2 regions of the Enterobacter sp. fkY84-1 genome follow, and region 1 is predicted to be linked to the other one. Evidence: predicted binding sites of a transcription regulator. Region 1 holds the regulator's gene; the other holds the start of a gene.
What was found. The regulator CRP, encoded in region 1, controls carbon source genes, mostly activating them, when cyclic AMP is high. The targets are predictions, from matches to a motif close to ATGTGANNNNNNTCACAT.

Region 1 (7,676 bases):
ATTGAGCTGGAACTGAATAGCCAGAAAGCTCCGGTTTCTGTGAAAAACTTCCTCGACTATGTGAACAGTGGTTTCTATAACAACACCACCTTCCACCGCGTGATCCCGGGCTTCATGATTCAGGGTGGCGGCTTCAACGAGCAGATGCAGCAGAAACAGCCGAACCCGCCAATCAAAAACGAAGCGGACAACGGCCTGCTGAACAAACGCGGCACGATCTCTATGGCGCGTACCGCAGACAAAGATAGCGCGACCAGCCAGTTCTTCCTCAACGTGGCGGATAACGCCTTCCTCGACCACGGCCAGCGCGACTTCGGCTATGCGGTGTTCGGTAAAATCGTGAAAGGGATGGACGTGGCCGATAAGATTTCTCAGGTGCCTACCCATGACGTCGGTCCGTATCAGAATGTGCCGTCCAAACCTGTCGTGATCCTCTCCGCAAAAGTTCTGCCGTAACGTTCTTCGACGCGGGCGATGCTCGCCCGTGTTGTGACCCCTCCCTGCGAAAGCGCGTTTTGCTGCTTATACTTGTGGCAAACGGACTATTCAGGGAGGCGTTAAGTGAAAAAACTCACCGACAAGCAAAAATCCCGTCTCTGGGAGCAGCAGCGTAGCGTCAACTTTCAGGCCAGTTGTCTCCTTGAGAAAGGTAATGGTCCATCGGATCCCGAGATTGAGAGCCTGGCGCTTGGGCCTTCCGCGCCCGGATTACCCCATCTGTGCCTTATTCACCGCCATCTCTACCGCAGAGAGATGAAGCGGGCAGGTGAGTTCCGGACCGACGATATTTTCAAAGGTGATATTCCCTTCTGCCATTTCGAATACATCGAAAAGATGGGTAATGAACTGATGGCGGCGCTGGAAAGCGAAAAGTATCTGGCTGGCCTTGAGAAAGCGGCGTTCATTGAAAAAATTAGCCATTATTATTGTGAAATCAACATGCTGCATCCTTTTTCGAGAGGTAACGGTATTGCTCAGCGCGTTTTCTTTGAGCAGCTGGCGATCCATGCGGGCTATTCACTGGACTGGCGCGATATCGATCCCGAGGAGTGGGTGTCCGCTAACCGCAGCGGCGCAACGGGGGATTTAACCGCGCTAAACGCGATCTTTGCCAAAGTAGTGAGCGAAGCGCGGGAATCTGAGTAGAATAGGGCGGCATTTTTTTCGGGAGCCGCCATGATTCTGCTGATTGATAACTACGATTCCTTCACCTGGAACCTTTACCAGTATTTTTGCGAACTGGGTGCAGAGGTGGTTGTCCGACGTAACGACGAGATTGGCCTGGCCGATATCGAGACGCTGGCTCCGCAGAAAATCGTGATTTCACCCGGCCCCTGCACGCCGTCGGAATCAGGTATTTCGCTGGAGGTTATCCAGCACTATGCCGGCAAGCTGCCGATCCTCGGCGTTTGTCTGGGCCATCAGGCGATTGCTCAGGCCTTTGGTGCCACCATCGTGCGCGCCGCCAAAGTCATGCACGGCAAAACCTCGCCGGTCACCCACACGGGCACCGGAGTGTTCACGGGGCTCAATAATCCGTTAACCGTGACGCGCTACCATTCCCTGGTCATTGACCCGTCGACGCTGCCCGACGGCTTTGAGGTGACCGCCTGGAGCGATACGCAGGAGATCATGGGGATTCGACATCGCGAATGGGATCTCGAAGGCGTGCAGTTCCATCCGGAAAGCATCCTCAGCGAGCAGGGGCACGCGCTGCTGGCAAATTTCCTCCATCGCTGAATATCTGTTGCCTTGCTGTGATTTTTTATGCATATTTTGTGATTATATTTTCACAATCAATGTGACATAAATGGATGGTCATGACATGGCAACTGAACAACCAGCAATTACCCGCGCGACATTCGATGAAGTGATTCTGCCGATTTATGCACCGGCTGAATTTATCCCGGTGAAGGGGAAAGGCAGCCGCGTCTGGGATCAGCAGGGCAAGGAGTATGTGGATTTCGCGGGCGGGATTGCGGTCACGGCGCTGGGTCATTGCCATCCCGCGCTGGTGGAGGCGCTGAAAACCCAGGGTGAAACCCTGTGGCACACCAGCAACGTGTTCACCAACGAACCGGCGCTGCGCCTGGGCCGTAAGATCATTGATGCCACGTTTGCCGAGCGCGTGCTGTTTATGAACTCCGGCACCGAAGCCAACGAAACCGCCTTTAAGCTGGCGCGCTACTACGCGACCACGCGCCACAGCCCGTACAAAACCAAAATCATCGCCTTCCACAATGCCTTCCACGGGCGCTCCTTCTTTACCGTCTCCGTTGGCGGCCAGCCGAAGTATTCCGACGGGTTCGGTCCGAAACCAGCCGACATCATCCATGTGCCGTTTAACGATCTGCACGCGGTGAAAGCGGTGATGGACGACCACACCTGCGCGGTGGTGGTCGAGCCTATTCAGGGGGAAGGCGGCGTGACCGCGGCAACCCCGGAATTCCTGAAAGGGCTGCGCGCGCTGTGCGACGAACATCAGGCGCTGCTGGTGTTTGATGAAGTGCAGTGCGGGATGGGGCGTACCGGGGACCTGTTTGCCTATATGCACTACGGCGTGACGCCGGATATTCTGACCAGCGCGAAAGCGCTCGGCGGCGGTTTCCCGGTGAGTGCGGTCCTGACGACGCAGGAGATCGCCTCCGCGTTCCACGTCGGTTCTCATGGCTCTACCTACGGCGGTAACCCGCTGGCGAGCGCCGTAGCGGGGGCCGCGTTCGACATCATCAACACGCCAGAGGTGCTAAACGGCGTTAGCGCGAAGCGCGAGCTGTTTGTGAAGCACCTGAAGCAGATTGACGAGCAGTACGACGTGTTCAGCGAGATCCGCGGGATGGGGCTGCTGATTGGCGCCGAGCTGAAGCCGCAGTACAAGGGCCGCGCGCGTGATTTCCTGCACGCCGCCGCTCGCGAAGGGGTGATGGTGCTCAACGCCGGGCCGGACGTGATGCGCTTTGCGCCGTCGCTGGTGGTGGAAGACAAAGACATCGAAGACGGCTTAACCCGCTTTGCCGCGGCGGTTGCAAAGATCGTTAAAGGCTAATATTCGGTTCGTTTCAACCGGCGCGTTAACCAAACCCCATGATGCGGACGCTGACGCCATGCCACCGACGAAATGGTGTGCATGGTGTTCAGATGCCCCAGCACGCGCTGCAAGTGTTGCTCAAGGGTGCTCATTGGCCCGTGGGTTAACGTCTCCGGCGCTTCCAGAATATTTAAATCCCCCGACTCGCCCGGTGAGTCATACTCCAGACGCTGCTGGCAGCGCTGCAACGCAATTTCACACGACTGCAGGTAGCGCTGCGCCAGATCCGGCGTCAGCATCGTATGCTCGCGCGCCAGCGTCGTCATGGCGTTAATGTGCTCAACGATAAACTGACTGTGCGTTACCCACAGCTTCATATCGGCCAGATAATGTGAGTTAAAGCCCGGCTCCTGCATCGCCTGGTTGAGCGAGTTGAACAGGGCGTTGTGCGCCTGGTTGACCTTCATGCGCTGATACGCCAGCGGGGAGGGCTGCGGGTCGTCGCTCAGGATGAGGCGAATGGCCTGCTGGTCGGCCTCCAGCGCGTCGTGGGCGTTCTGCCTGAGCAGTCCGCTTTGCCACTGCGGCCAGAGCCAGACCATACCGCCGAAGGCAATCAGGCAGCCGATCAGGGTATCAATCAGCCTGGCGATAATAAACTGTTCGCCGTTCAGCGTAAGCAGCTGCAGGGTGTATACCGCCGTCACCGTAAAGCCCACCATCGCCCAGCCGTAATTTTTGCGGATAATCAGGTAGCTCACCAGCGTGATCGCCAGCATGCCTGCCAGGGTATAGCCTTCCGGCACGTGGAAGTGCAGCGTTACGCCTGCAATGATCAGCCCGGCCATGGTGCCGCCCGCCCGGTGCAGAATACGCACCCGCGTGGCGCCGTAGCCGTTCTGGGTGACGAACAGCACGGTCATTAAGATCCAGTAGGGCTTCGGCAGATGCAGCGCCATGCCCATCAGGCTGGCGATACTGAGCATGACGCTAATTCGTGCGGCATTGCGCAGGGCGGACGATTTGAGAGATAGATAGCTTTTGAGCGCGGGCAACAGGGGAAGCCGTTTTTGTTTATCCGCCATCAGGTCGCGGGAATAAAGCGGGCGCTGGGTGCGTAGCACGCGGGCGATGCGGCTGAAGTGCCAGGCGGCAAACTGGCCGACCGGGTTATCCGGATGCTGACGGGCGATTTTCTCCAGCGCGCCGAGCTGTTTTTCCATGTTAAAGCGCGTGGGATAGCGGTGGTAGAGAATATCGTCAGCCAGCACGCGCAGGCGTGCCGAGACGGTCTGCGCGTTCCAGCGGATCACCGCTTCGGCGTGGCTGCGCTCAACCAGCTTTTGCACCTCCTGCGGGTGGTGCAGGCTAACAGAGATATGCTCCTGCAGATCCAGGCCTACCTGGAAGGTGCGCAGCAGCCGTTTGTACTCGTGGTTCTTGTTGGCGGCGAGCATATGCAGCTGCTGATAGCACTGGCTTATCAGATCCACCACCTTCTGCTGGCGCGTCAGCAGCGGCGGTAAGGCTTTTTCCGGATCGGTATGCTGGGTGAGCAGGGTGTATTTGGCTTCGCAGTATTCCGCCAACTGCACATAGAGCAGGCTCAGGGATTCGCGCAGCGGCTGTTCCCGCCACAGCCAGAACCAGAACCAGTTAAACAGCCCGTACCACAGTGTCCCCAGCGCGTAGATCAGTAGCGGCTCCCACACCGGCATATTCCCGGCGAGGCTCAGCGTGAAGATGGCCGCAATCAGCGAGGCGGGAAGCAGGCGGGCGTGCAGCGAGCTGATTTCCGCCGTGACGCCGAGCGTCATCGCCAGCACCGTCAGGATCAGCGGCAGCGGGATATCCCGGGCCAGTAAAAGCTGTACGGCAAGGCTACAGCCAGCAAACAGGCAGCCGCCCACGATCAGACGTTTGAAAAAGCGCTTATGCGGTGTGTCCAGGCCAGCAATGTTGCAGCAGGCGGGCACGAGGGAAAAGAGCAGGCCTTGCTGAAGGTGTCCGAGGATCAGGCCGATGGCCACGGGTAGACACAACACCAGCGTTTGTCGCAGTGCGTAGTTAACTTCCGGGTGATAGATCAGCCTGCGCCACATGAGGAGTAGAGACAAAAACGGCGTGACACCTTGCGATGGCACGCCGTTTAAGCGGAATTAACGCGTTCCGTAAACCACGATGGTTTTACCGTGGGCGGAGATCAGGTTTTGATCTTCCAGCATTTTCAGGATACGGCCCACTGTTTCACGGGAGCAACCGACGATTTGACCAATTTCCTGACGGGTAATTTTAATTTGCATGCCGTCCGGATGGGTCATGGCGTCCGGCTGTTTCGCCAGGTTCAGCAGAGTTTGTGCGATGCGGCCCGTCACGTCCAGGAAGGCGAGGTTGCCCACTTTCTCTGAGGTGACCTGCAGACGGCGCGCCATCTGGGAAGAGAGACGCATCAGAATGTCAGGGTTAACCTGAATCAGCTGACGGAACTTCTTGTAAGAAATTTCAGCCACTTCACATGCTGTCTTTGCACGAACCCAGGCGCTACGTTCCTGGCCCTCTTCAAACAGGCCCAGTTCACCGATGAAATCGCCCTGGTTCAGATAAGAAAGGATCATCTCTTTCCCTTCTTCATCTTTGATCAGCACTGCCACCGAGCCTTTAACGATGTAATACAACGTTTCCGCTTTTTCACCCTGGTGAATCAGCGTGCTCTTTGATGGGTACTTATGAATGTGGCAATGAGACAAGAACCATTCGAGAGTCGGGTCTGTTTGCGGTTTGCCAAGCACCATGCGCTGTTATCCTCTGTTATAAGCTGTCACCAGAGTCATCAGATGCATCCGGACTCTGGGGTTGCAATCGAATTCTTACCCATACCCTGGGAAGTCGGCTACCGTAACGTTTCGCAGCCAGTAAAGTTTGATGTCCTCTGCATACATGTGTAACGTCAATGTATTACTGTAGCATCCTGAGTGTTTTAGCATAGCTTTCGCCGCGTGTCTCCTGGTGTCTCGCTTCAGCATGATGCAGGTCGCCTTCCATTGCGAGAAATGTAACGCACGCGTAATCTGTCACCAAAAATGCAACGTTGGAGTTTAAGAATATGCAAGCGCGCGTGAAGTGGGTTGAAGGTTTAACGTTCCTGGGCGAGTCCGCGTCAGGACATCAGATTTTGATGGATGGTAACTCCGGCGATAAAGCGCCCAGCCCAATGGAAATGGTGCTGATGGCGGCAGGGGGATGCAGCGCCATTGACGTGGTGTCGATTCTGCAAAAAGGCCGTCATGACGTGACGGATTGTGAGGTCAAACTCACGTCAGAACGCCGCGAAGAGGCGCCACGCCTGTTCACCCACATCAATCTGCACTTTGTGGTCACCGGTAAAGAACTGAAAGACGCGGCGGTTTCACGTGCGGTGGACCTGTCTGCGGAGAAGTACTGCTCTGTGGCGTTAATGCTGGAGAAAGCGGTAAAAATCACCCATTCGTATGAAGTGATCGAGGCTTAATGTTTGGCGGGTGGCGCTTCGCTGACCCGCCCTACAAAAGCACGACCGTAGGCCCGGTAAGCGCAGCGCCACCGGGCAAAAAACTCACGCGATCTGTTTCCCTTCCATCAATCGCTCCACCAGCGGCGTCATGATGAGCTCCATCGCCAGCCCCATTTTTCCGCCCGGTACGACTAATGTATTCATGTGAGAAATAAACGAGCCCTGCAGCATCGCCAGCAGCCAGGGGTAGTCAATGCCTTCGAGATTGCGGAAATGGATCACCACAAAGCTCTCATCCAGGGATGGGATACTTTTGGCCGCGAACGGGTTGGAGGTGTCCACCGTCGGCACGCGCTGGAAGTTGATATGGGTGCGGGAAAACTGCGGCGTCAGGAAGTTGATGTAGTCTTCCATGGAGCGCACCACCGAATCCATCACTGCTTCGCGCGAGTGGCCGCGCTCGCTCATGTCACGCGTCAGCTTCTGGATCCACTCCAGGTTAACGATAGGCACCACGCCAACCAGCAGATCCACGTGGCGCGCCACGTCGTGCTGCGGCGTGACCACGCCGCCGTGTAATCCTTCGTAGAACAGCACGTCGGTAGGTTCCGGCAGGGGCTGCCAGGGGGTAAAGGTGCCAGGCACCTGATTCCAGGGAACGGCTTCATCATAGGTATGCAGATACTTGCGGGACTGCCCTTTACCGCTCTGGCCGTACTCAATAAAGGTTTGTTCCAGCAGGCCGAAGTCATTGGCTTCCGGACCGAAGTAGCTGATGTGTTTACCCAGATCGCGCGCCTTACGGATGGCCATGTCCATCTCCGGGCGCGTGTAGCGGTGAAAGCTGTCGCCTTCGACCTCCGCCGCACGGAGATTCAGCTGGGCGAAAATCTTGCGAAATGCGAGGCTGGTGGTGGTGGTTCCCGCACCACTCGACCCCGTAACGGCAATAACCGGATGTCTGGCAGACATAGCAACTCCCTGACTGAAAAGGGTGGAAGATCAGCCGTGAAACGCGTTGCGGGGCATGATATTGACCGTCTCATGCAGTTCTGACCACACCAGCACCACGTCGCCGCTTTTCAGCTGGCGCTTTACATCGTTGACCTTTTGCTCAAGCGAGCGTTCCTGTTCACCATAATCGGTGCCTTCGCGTAA
Region 2 (7,676 bases), 1.2 Mb from region 1:
CCCTTAGTGGATAATGCGTCTTGCAGGTACTGCGGCAGAGCAAACGCTGCGGTATGAATAGCCGGATTGTAGTATCGGCACTGTAGACCTGCCTGATGGAAGCGGGCCTGAATAATTTCGGTGGAAAGATGACGTAATACGTCGTTATCCGTCGCCCAGGCAAAGGTCATGATCCCGCCGTAGTACGTCGGAATGGCCGCCTGATAGAAGCTGACATCCTCGAAATAGGTGCTGAGCTTGCGATGGCTATCCAGCGCTTCATCCTGTTGCAGGAAGCAGACGCCGTTTTGGGCGACGAAGATCCCGCCCGGGTTCAGGCAACGCTTGCAGCCTTCGTAGAACGAGGAGGTAAACAGCGACGCGCCAGGGCCGATAGGATCGGTGCAGTCGGAGATAATGACGTCAAAGGTCTGGGTTGTCTGGTTAACAAAGTTAACCCCGTCATCAATCACCAGATTAAAACGCGGATCGTCATAGCTACCGGCATTGTGGTTGGGCAGGTACTGGCGGCAGAACGAGACGACGCCCGCATCGATTTCCACCATGGTGATGGTTTCAATCGAGCGATGGCGGGAAACTTCACGCAGCATTGCGCCGTCGCCACCGCCGATAATCAGGACATGCTTTGCATGGCCGTGCGCCAGCAGCGGGACGTGGGTCATCATCTCATGATAGATAAACTCATCTCGCTCGGTCGTTTGCACGACGCCGTCCAGCGCCATGACGCGGCCAAAGGCAGCATTCTCGAAGATGATGAGATCCTGGTGATCGGTTTTTTCATGATAGAGCACGTTATCAACGGCAAAGTACTGACCAAACTGGTCATGCAGTGTTTCATGCCACAACGTGTGGTCGGCCATACGCGGACTCCTCCTTTGTTAACATCCGTTACGCTCACAAAAAATGAGCGAAACATGATAGCTAACTATAACCGTGGTTGCACGGCTATAGGTTTAACAGGAGGCGTCGGGAAGGTTATTTGACGTAGGCGAGCAGGCTGAGCGAATCGCGAGCCAGCGCTTTGCATTTTTTAGCCGTGGGAATGCCAATACCGCTTAGGTCACGGTAGCTGTCTTCGCCGAGCGCCTTCATGTCAAAGCTGTCGTAGTTGCTGAGATCCCACTGGTTCTGCTGGGCAAAAAAGACCAGCGCGCGGCGAATTTGCCCGTTGGGTAAATTCTGGTAACCACAATCATTTTTCAGGAATACAAAAACCGCCGTTAAATCGGCCATATCTTCCGCTTCATTTTCACTGAGCGCATAGCTGTTCGCACACATTGCCATCAGGCTACCGAACAAAATTGTCCTGAAAAACGTCTTCATTGCTTCTACCACTTCTTCACGGAAAATTAACGTTAGCATACTTGATGCCAGTGCGACGATCTTTATTATTGCCGCTTTACTTGACCTTCCGGTAAGGGGAGGGTTTATGCTCAAAAGATCGCCTGCTGGAAATAAGGAAATGAACATGCAACGTCGTGATTTTTTAAAATATTCCGTGGCGCTGGGGGCTGCCAGCGCCTTACCCCTCTGGAGCCGTGCGGTTTTCGCGGCTGACAGGCCTGCCTTACCCATCCCTGATTTACTTACCGCTGACGCCCGCAGCCGTATCCAGCTTGTCGTTCAGTCCGGTAACACGCTGTTCGGTGCGCACAACGCGACAACCTGGGGCTATAACGGCAATCTTCTTGGTCCTGCGCTACAGCTGCGCAAAGGTAAAGCGGTGACGGTGGATATCCACAATACGCTTGCTGAAGAGACGACGGTGCACTGGCACGGACTGGAAGTGCCGGGCGAGGTAGACGGCGGGCCGCAGGGCATCATCAAAGCGGGCGGCACGCGCAGCGTCACCTTTACGCCCAACCAGCGCGCCGCGACCTGCTGGTTCCATCCGCATCAGCATGGCAAAACGGGCCATCAGGTAGCGATGGGGCTGGCGGGGCTGGTGCTGATTGAAGACGACGAAAGCCGCCTGCTGCGCCTGCCGAAGCAGTGGGGCATCGACGATGTGCCGGTGATTGTGCAGGACAAGAAATTCACCGCTGACGGGCAAATCGACTACCAGCTGGATGTGATGAGCGCGGCGGTCGGCTGGTTTGGCGACACGCTGCTGACCAACGGCGCCATTTACCCTCAGCACGCCGCGCCGAAAGGCTGGCTGCGCCTGCGTCTGCTTAACGGCTGTAACGCGCGTTCCCTCAACTTCGCCACCAGCGATAAGCGTCCGCTGTACGTGGTCGCCAGCGACGGCGGGCTGCTGCCTGAGCCGGTGAAGGTCAACGAACTGCCGATGCTGATGGGGGAGCGCTTTGAGGTGCTGGTGGATATCAGCGACGGCAAGCCGTTCGATCTTGTGACCCTGCCGGTTAGCCAGATGGGGATGGCGGTCGCGCCGTTTGACAAGCCGCATCCGGTGCTGCGTATCCAGCCGTTACGGGTGACCGCTTCCGGCACGCTCCCTGATACGTTAACCACGCTGCCGGCACTTCCGTCGCTGGATGGGCTTACGCAACGCAAACTGCAGCTCTCCATGAATCCGATGCTCGATATGATGGGCATGCAGGCGCTGATGGCGAAATATGGCGATAAGGCGATGGCGGGGATGCATCACGGACAGATGAGGGGTCACATGAACATGGACCACGGCAACATGGGCGGCATGGGGAACATGAATCACGGCGACCATGGCTTTGATTTCCACAACGCCAACATGATCAACGGCAAAGCGTTCGATATGAACATGCCGATGTTTGCTGCGACAAAAGGGCAGCTTGAGCGCTGGGTGATTTCAGGTGAAGGGGACATGATGCTGCACCCGTTCCACATCCACGGCACGCAGTTCCGCATTCTCTCTGAGAACGGCAAAGCCCCGGACGCGCATCGCGCGGGCTGGAAGGATACGGTGAAGGTGGAAGGCGGCGTCAGCGAGGTGCTGGTGAAGTTTGACCACGACGCGCCGAAGGAGTTTGCCTATATGGCGCACTGCCATCTGCTGGAGCATGAAGATACGGGGATGATGCTGGGCTTTACCGTATAAAAAAAGCCGGGTGGCGGCTTCGCCTTACCCGGCCTACATAGCGTATCCATAGGCCCGGTAAGCGTAAGCGCCACCGGGCTTTTCAGTTACTTGTTTTCGTCAGGCAACGCATACGCGACAATATAGTCGCCCATCTTCGTGCCAAACGAACCGTGACCGCCCGCAGAGATGACAACGTACTGCTTGCCATTCACTTCATAGGTCATCGGCGTGGCTTGTCCACCCGCTGGCAGACGGCCTTGCCACAGTTTTTCACCGTTGGTCATGTTGTACGCGCGCAGGTAGTTATCTGCGGTTGCCGCGATGAACAGCACGTTACCGGCGGTGGAGATTGGGCCACCCAGCATTGGCATACCCATATTGAACGGCACAGGAACCGGCATTGGGAACGGCATGCTGTCCTGTGGCGTACCAATACGTTTTTTCCAGACGATCTGGTTAGTTTTCAGATCCAGACCGGAGATATAACCCCAGGCAGGCTGTTTACACGGCAGACCGAACGGCGACAGGAACGGGTTCAGCGTTACGCCGAACGGTACGCCGTACTGCGGCTGAATGCCGGCTTCGGTACCGCTGCCTTTCGCGTCTTTCGGCTGCTCCATTGGGTTGCCCGGACCGCGTGGGATCAGACGGGAAACGAACGGCAGCGCCATTGGGTTAGCAATCGCGACCTGACGGTTAGGGTCAACGGAGATCCCACCCCACTCGAACATCCCCAGGTTACCCGGGAAGACCAGAGTGCCCTGCTCAGAAGGCGGCGTGAAGATGCCTTCATAGCGCAGCTGATGGAACATCACGCGGCACACCAGCTGGTCAAACATCGTGGCACCCCACATGTCTGCCCCGCTGAGGTCTTTCTTCGGACGGAAGCTCAGATCGGAGAACGGCTGGGTTTTGCTAACGTAATCGCCTTTCGCCGCACCCTGCGGAACCGGTTTTTCCGGTGCAGGCACAACCAGCTTGCCGTTGCTGCGATCCAGCACGAAGATGTTGCCGGTTTTCGCTGGAGCGTAAATCACCGGAACGGTTTTACCGTTTACGGTAATGTCCGCCAGCGTCGGCTGGGACGGCATATCCATATCCCACAGATCGTGGTGAACGGTCTGGTAGCTCCAGGCCAGCTTACCGGTGGTCGCGTTCAATGCCACGATAGCGCTGGCATAACGTTCCTGCTCCGGCGTGCGGTTACCGCCCCAGATATCTGGCGTAGTAACGCCCATCGGCAGGTAGACCAGGTCCAGCTTCGCGTCATACGCCGCAGGCGCCCAGGAGTTTGGCGAGTTAAAGGTAAAGGTGTGTTCGTCCGACGGGATCGCGTTCGGATCTTTCGCGCCCGGGTCGAAGGCCCACAGCAGTTTACCGGTGTTCACGTCGAAACCACGGATAACGCCGGAGGTTTCACGCGTGGAGAAGTTATCCGTTACCGAACCGGCAATCACGATGGTTTTATCGGTGATGATGGGCGGGGAGGTCGGCTCATACAGACCCGGCGTGGTGTCCGGCATTTTGGTCTGCAGATTCAGGATACCTTTGTTGGCAAAGGTTTCGCACAGCTTGCCCGTTTCGGCATTGATGGCGAACAGACGACCATCGTTCACCGGCAGCATGATGCGGCGAGGACAGTCGGCAATGACTTCCGGGCTCGCATTATCCGGGCGCGCTTCGTGATAAGAGACGCCACGGCAGGTCACGTGCTGGAAGGACGGGTTGGAGTTCAGCTGCGGATCGAAGTGCCATTTCTCTTTACCGGTGGCCGCGTCGAGCGCGAACAGACGCTGGTGCGCCGTACACAGATAAAGCATATCGCCGACTTTAATTGGCGTCACTTCGTTGGTCAGTTCACCCGGATCGTTCGGCATCTTCAGATCGCCGGTACGGAATACCCAGGCTTCTTTCAGGTTCTTAACGTTGTCCGCGTTGATCTGCTTCAGCGGAGAGTAACGCTGGCCTTCCTGGTTACGACCATAGGCAGGCCAGTCGCCGTCAGCAACCTGAGAGATCGCCGCCGCAGGCGTCGATTCTGCGTTCAGCGTACCGTTGATCTCCTGCGGATCGTTGAAGCCAGCCCAGGTCAGGATACCGCCGCTGATTAACAGCGCTACCACCAGCGCCGCGACCGCACCGCTGGACGGCACAATCAGGCGACGCCAGACGAACGGCAGGATCAGCCAGATGCCGAAGAAGACCAGGATGTCACTGCGCGGCGTCAGCGCCCAGAAGTCAAAGCCGACTTCCCAGACGCCCCAGATCATGGTGGCAAGAAGGAGTGCGGCATACAGCCACAGTGCAGATTGTTTTCTACGCCAGAGCAGGACGGTTACGCCAAGCATAACCAGGCCCGCAATCGGGTAGTACCAGGAGCCGCCGATCGCGACCAGCCAGACGCCACCGATTAACAGGTACAGGCCGCAGAAGGCGGCGAATAGCGCTGTTAATGTCACCAGTAGACGCGGCTGTTTAGAGTTTGTTTCAGCCATAGAAAGTGTACTCGTCAGTTTTTGTTAATAATTTGCTAGCAACTAATTATAGGTATTAACAAGTGTGATCGGAATCACAATATTTGCTTTTTATAACTCATACGCCAGGGTTATCCATTTGCTGATATAATGGCTGGCTTGCGTATCAGTGCTGGATATTAACGCATCCGTATTGAGAGATTTTCATTAAAATCATTTGGTTAGTAATATGAAACATACTGTTGAAGTGATGATCCCGGAAGCCGAGATCAAAGCGCGTATCGCCGAACTGGGTCGTCAAATCACCGAACATTACAAGGACAGCGGCAGCGAAATGGTGCTGGTCGGTCTGTTGCGCGGCTCTTTCATGTTCATGGCAGACCTGTGCCGTGAGGTGCATGTGCCCCATGAGGTCGATTTTATGACCGCCTCCAGCTACGGCAGCGGCATGTCCACCACCCGTGATGTGAAAATCCTGAAAGATCTGGATGAAGATATTCGTGGCAAAGATGTGTTGATCGTTGAGGACATCATCGACTCCGGCAACACGCTGTCAAAAGTGCGCGAGATCCTGAGCCTGCGTGAGCCAAAATCGCTGGCGATTTGCACCCTGCTGGATAAGCCTGACCGCCGTGAAGTGCAGGTGCCGGTGGAGTTTGTTGGTTTCTCTATCCCGGACGAGTTCGTCGTCGGTTACGGTATTGACTACGCACAGCGTTATCGTCATCTGCCGTATGTTGGGAAAGTGGTATTGCTGGACGAGTAATTGCGGTTTGTTGCCCGGTGGCGCTGCGCTTACCGGGTCTACGAATGGGCACATGTAGGCCGGGTAAGGCGCAGCCGCCACCCGGCTTTGTTTATTTATGGTTTACGTGCTTAAGCTGAAGGTTGGCAATTCCCGAACGGTAACGCTGCTCCAGCGTTTCGCGGTTGGTGGCGGTCACTTCCAGGTTGCGCAGCAGACCATCGTGAATACCGTACGCCCAGCCGTGGATCGAGACCTTCTGCCCGCGCTTCCACGCCGATTGCATGATCGTTGAGTGGCCCAGGTTATACACCTGCTCCATCACGTTGAGTTCGCACAGGGTATCCATGCGGCGCTCCTGCGGCATTTCGCCCAGCAGTGAGCTATGTTTGAACCAGATATCGCGGATGTGGAGCAGCCAGTTATCAATGAGCCCCAGCTCCGTATTTTCAACCGCCGCCTGCACGCCGCCGCAGCCGTAGTGGCCGCAGATGATGATGTGCTCGACTTGCAGAACGTCAACGGCATACTGAACAACAGAAAGACAGTTGAGATCGGTGTGAATCACCAGGTTGGCAACGTTGCGGTGAACAAACAGTTCGCCGGGCTCAAGGCCGGTCAGGCGCTCCGCCGGTACGCGGCTGTCGGAGCATCCAATCCAGAGAAAGCGTGGGTTTTGCGCCTGCGCGAGTTTTCCAAAAAATCCGGGGTCTTCCTCCACCAGCATTTTTGACCATAGTGCATTGTTGCTGATGAGTGTATCTATGTTGTTCATGGAGGTTAGCGACCTGTAACCGAGTAATTGCGTTGCGCTACTATAGGGTAACCCGACTTTTAATGAAACCACACAACGTGTGTCAGAACTGAAGGTAAGTTAATTTCATGGCAATTGCACTGGAGCTTGAGCAGCTTAAAAAAACCTATCCGGGCGGCGTTCAGGCGCTGCGCGGAATAGATCTTAAAGTAGAGGCCGGTGATTTTTACGCGCTTCTGGGGCCGAACGGGGCGGGGAAATCGACTACCATCGGCATCATTAGCTCGCTGGTGAACAAAACCTCCGGCCGCGTCAGCGTGTTCGGATACGACCTGCAAAAAGATGTGGTCAACGCCAAGCGCCAGCTGGGTCTGGTCCCGCAGGAATTCAACTTCAACCCGTTTGAGACGGTGCAGCAGATCGTCGTTAACCAGGCGGGTTATTACGGCGTTGAGCGTAAAGAGGCCCTGGAGCGGAGCGAAAAATACCTCAAGCAGCTCGATCTGTGGGAAAAGCGTAACGAACGCGCCCGGATGTTATCCGGCGGGATGAAGCGCCGCCTGATGATTGCCCGTGCGCTGATGCACGAGCCAAAGCTGCTGATCCTCGATGAGCCGACGGCGGGCGTAGACATTGAGCTGCGCCGCTCCATGTGGGGCTTCCTGAAAGACCTCAATGATAAAG

Region 2: a site for CRP is predicted at 5,577-5,594, ahead of hpt (hypoxanthine phosphoribosyltransferase). Genes of this name have one in related genera too.

What each region holds. Positions count from the first base shown of each region.
Region 1 covers NZ_CP169393.1:4,314,203-4,321,878, reverse strand. The annotation lists gene ppiA (peptidylprolyl isomerase A) at 1-456, shown strand, start outside; gene ACEPLT_RS20750 (putative adenosine monophosphate-protein transferase Fic) at 562-1,146, shown strand; gene pabA (aminodeoxychorismate synthase component 2) at 1,177-1,740, shown strand; gene argD (bifunctional acetylornithine/succinyldiaminopimelate transaminase) at 1,826-3,046, shown strand; gene ACEPLT_RS20735 (YccS/YhfK family putative transporter) at 3,043-5,130, opposite strand; gene crp (cAMP-activated global transcriptional regulator CRP) at 5,188-5,820, opposite strand; gene ACEPLT_RS20725 (OsmC family protein) at 6,132-6,536, shown strand; gene ACEPLT_RS20720 (phosphoribulokinase) at 6,621-7,490, opposite strand; gene ACEPLT_RS20715 (YheU family protein) at 7,521-7,676, opposite strand, start outside.
Region 2 covers NZ_CP169393.1:798,554-806,229, forward strand. The annotation lists gene speE (polyamine aminopropyltransferase) at 1-860, opposite strand, end outside; gene ACEPLT_RS03735 (YacC family pilotin-like protein) at 976-1,323, opposite strand; gene cueO (multicopper oxidase CueO) at 1,469-3,037, shown strand; gene ACEPLT_RS03745 (glucose/quinate/shikimate family membrane-bound PQQ-dependent dehydrogenase) at 3,124-5,514, opposite strand; gene hpt (hypoxanthine phosphoribosyltransferase) at 5,723-6,259, shown strand; gene can (carbonate dehydratase) at 6,351-7,013, opposite strand; gene ACEPLT_RS03760 (ABC transporter ATP-binding protein) at 7,121-7,676, shown strand, end outside.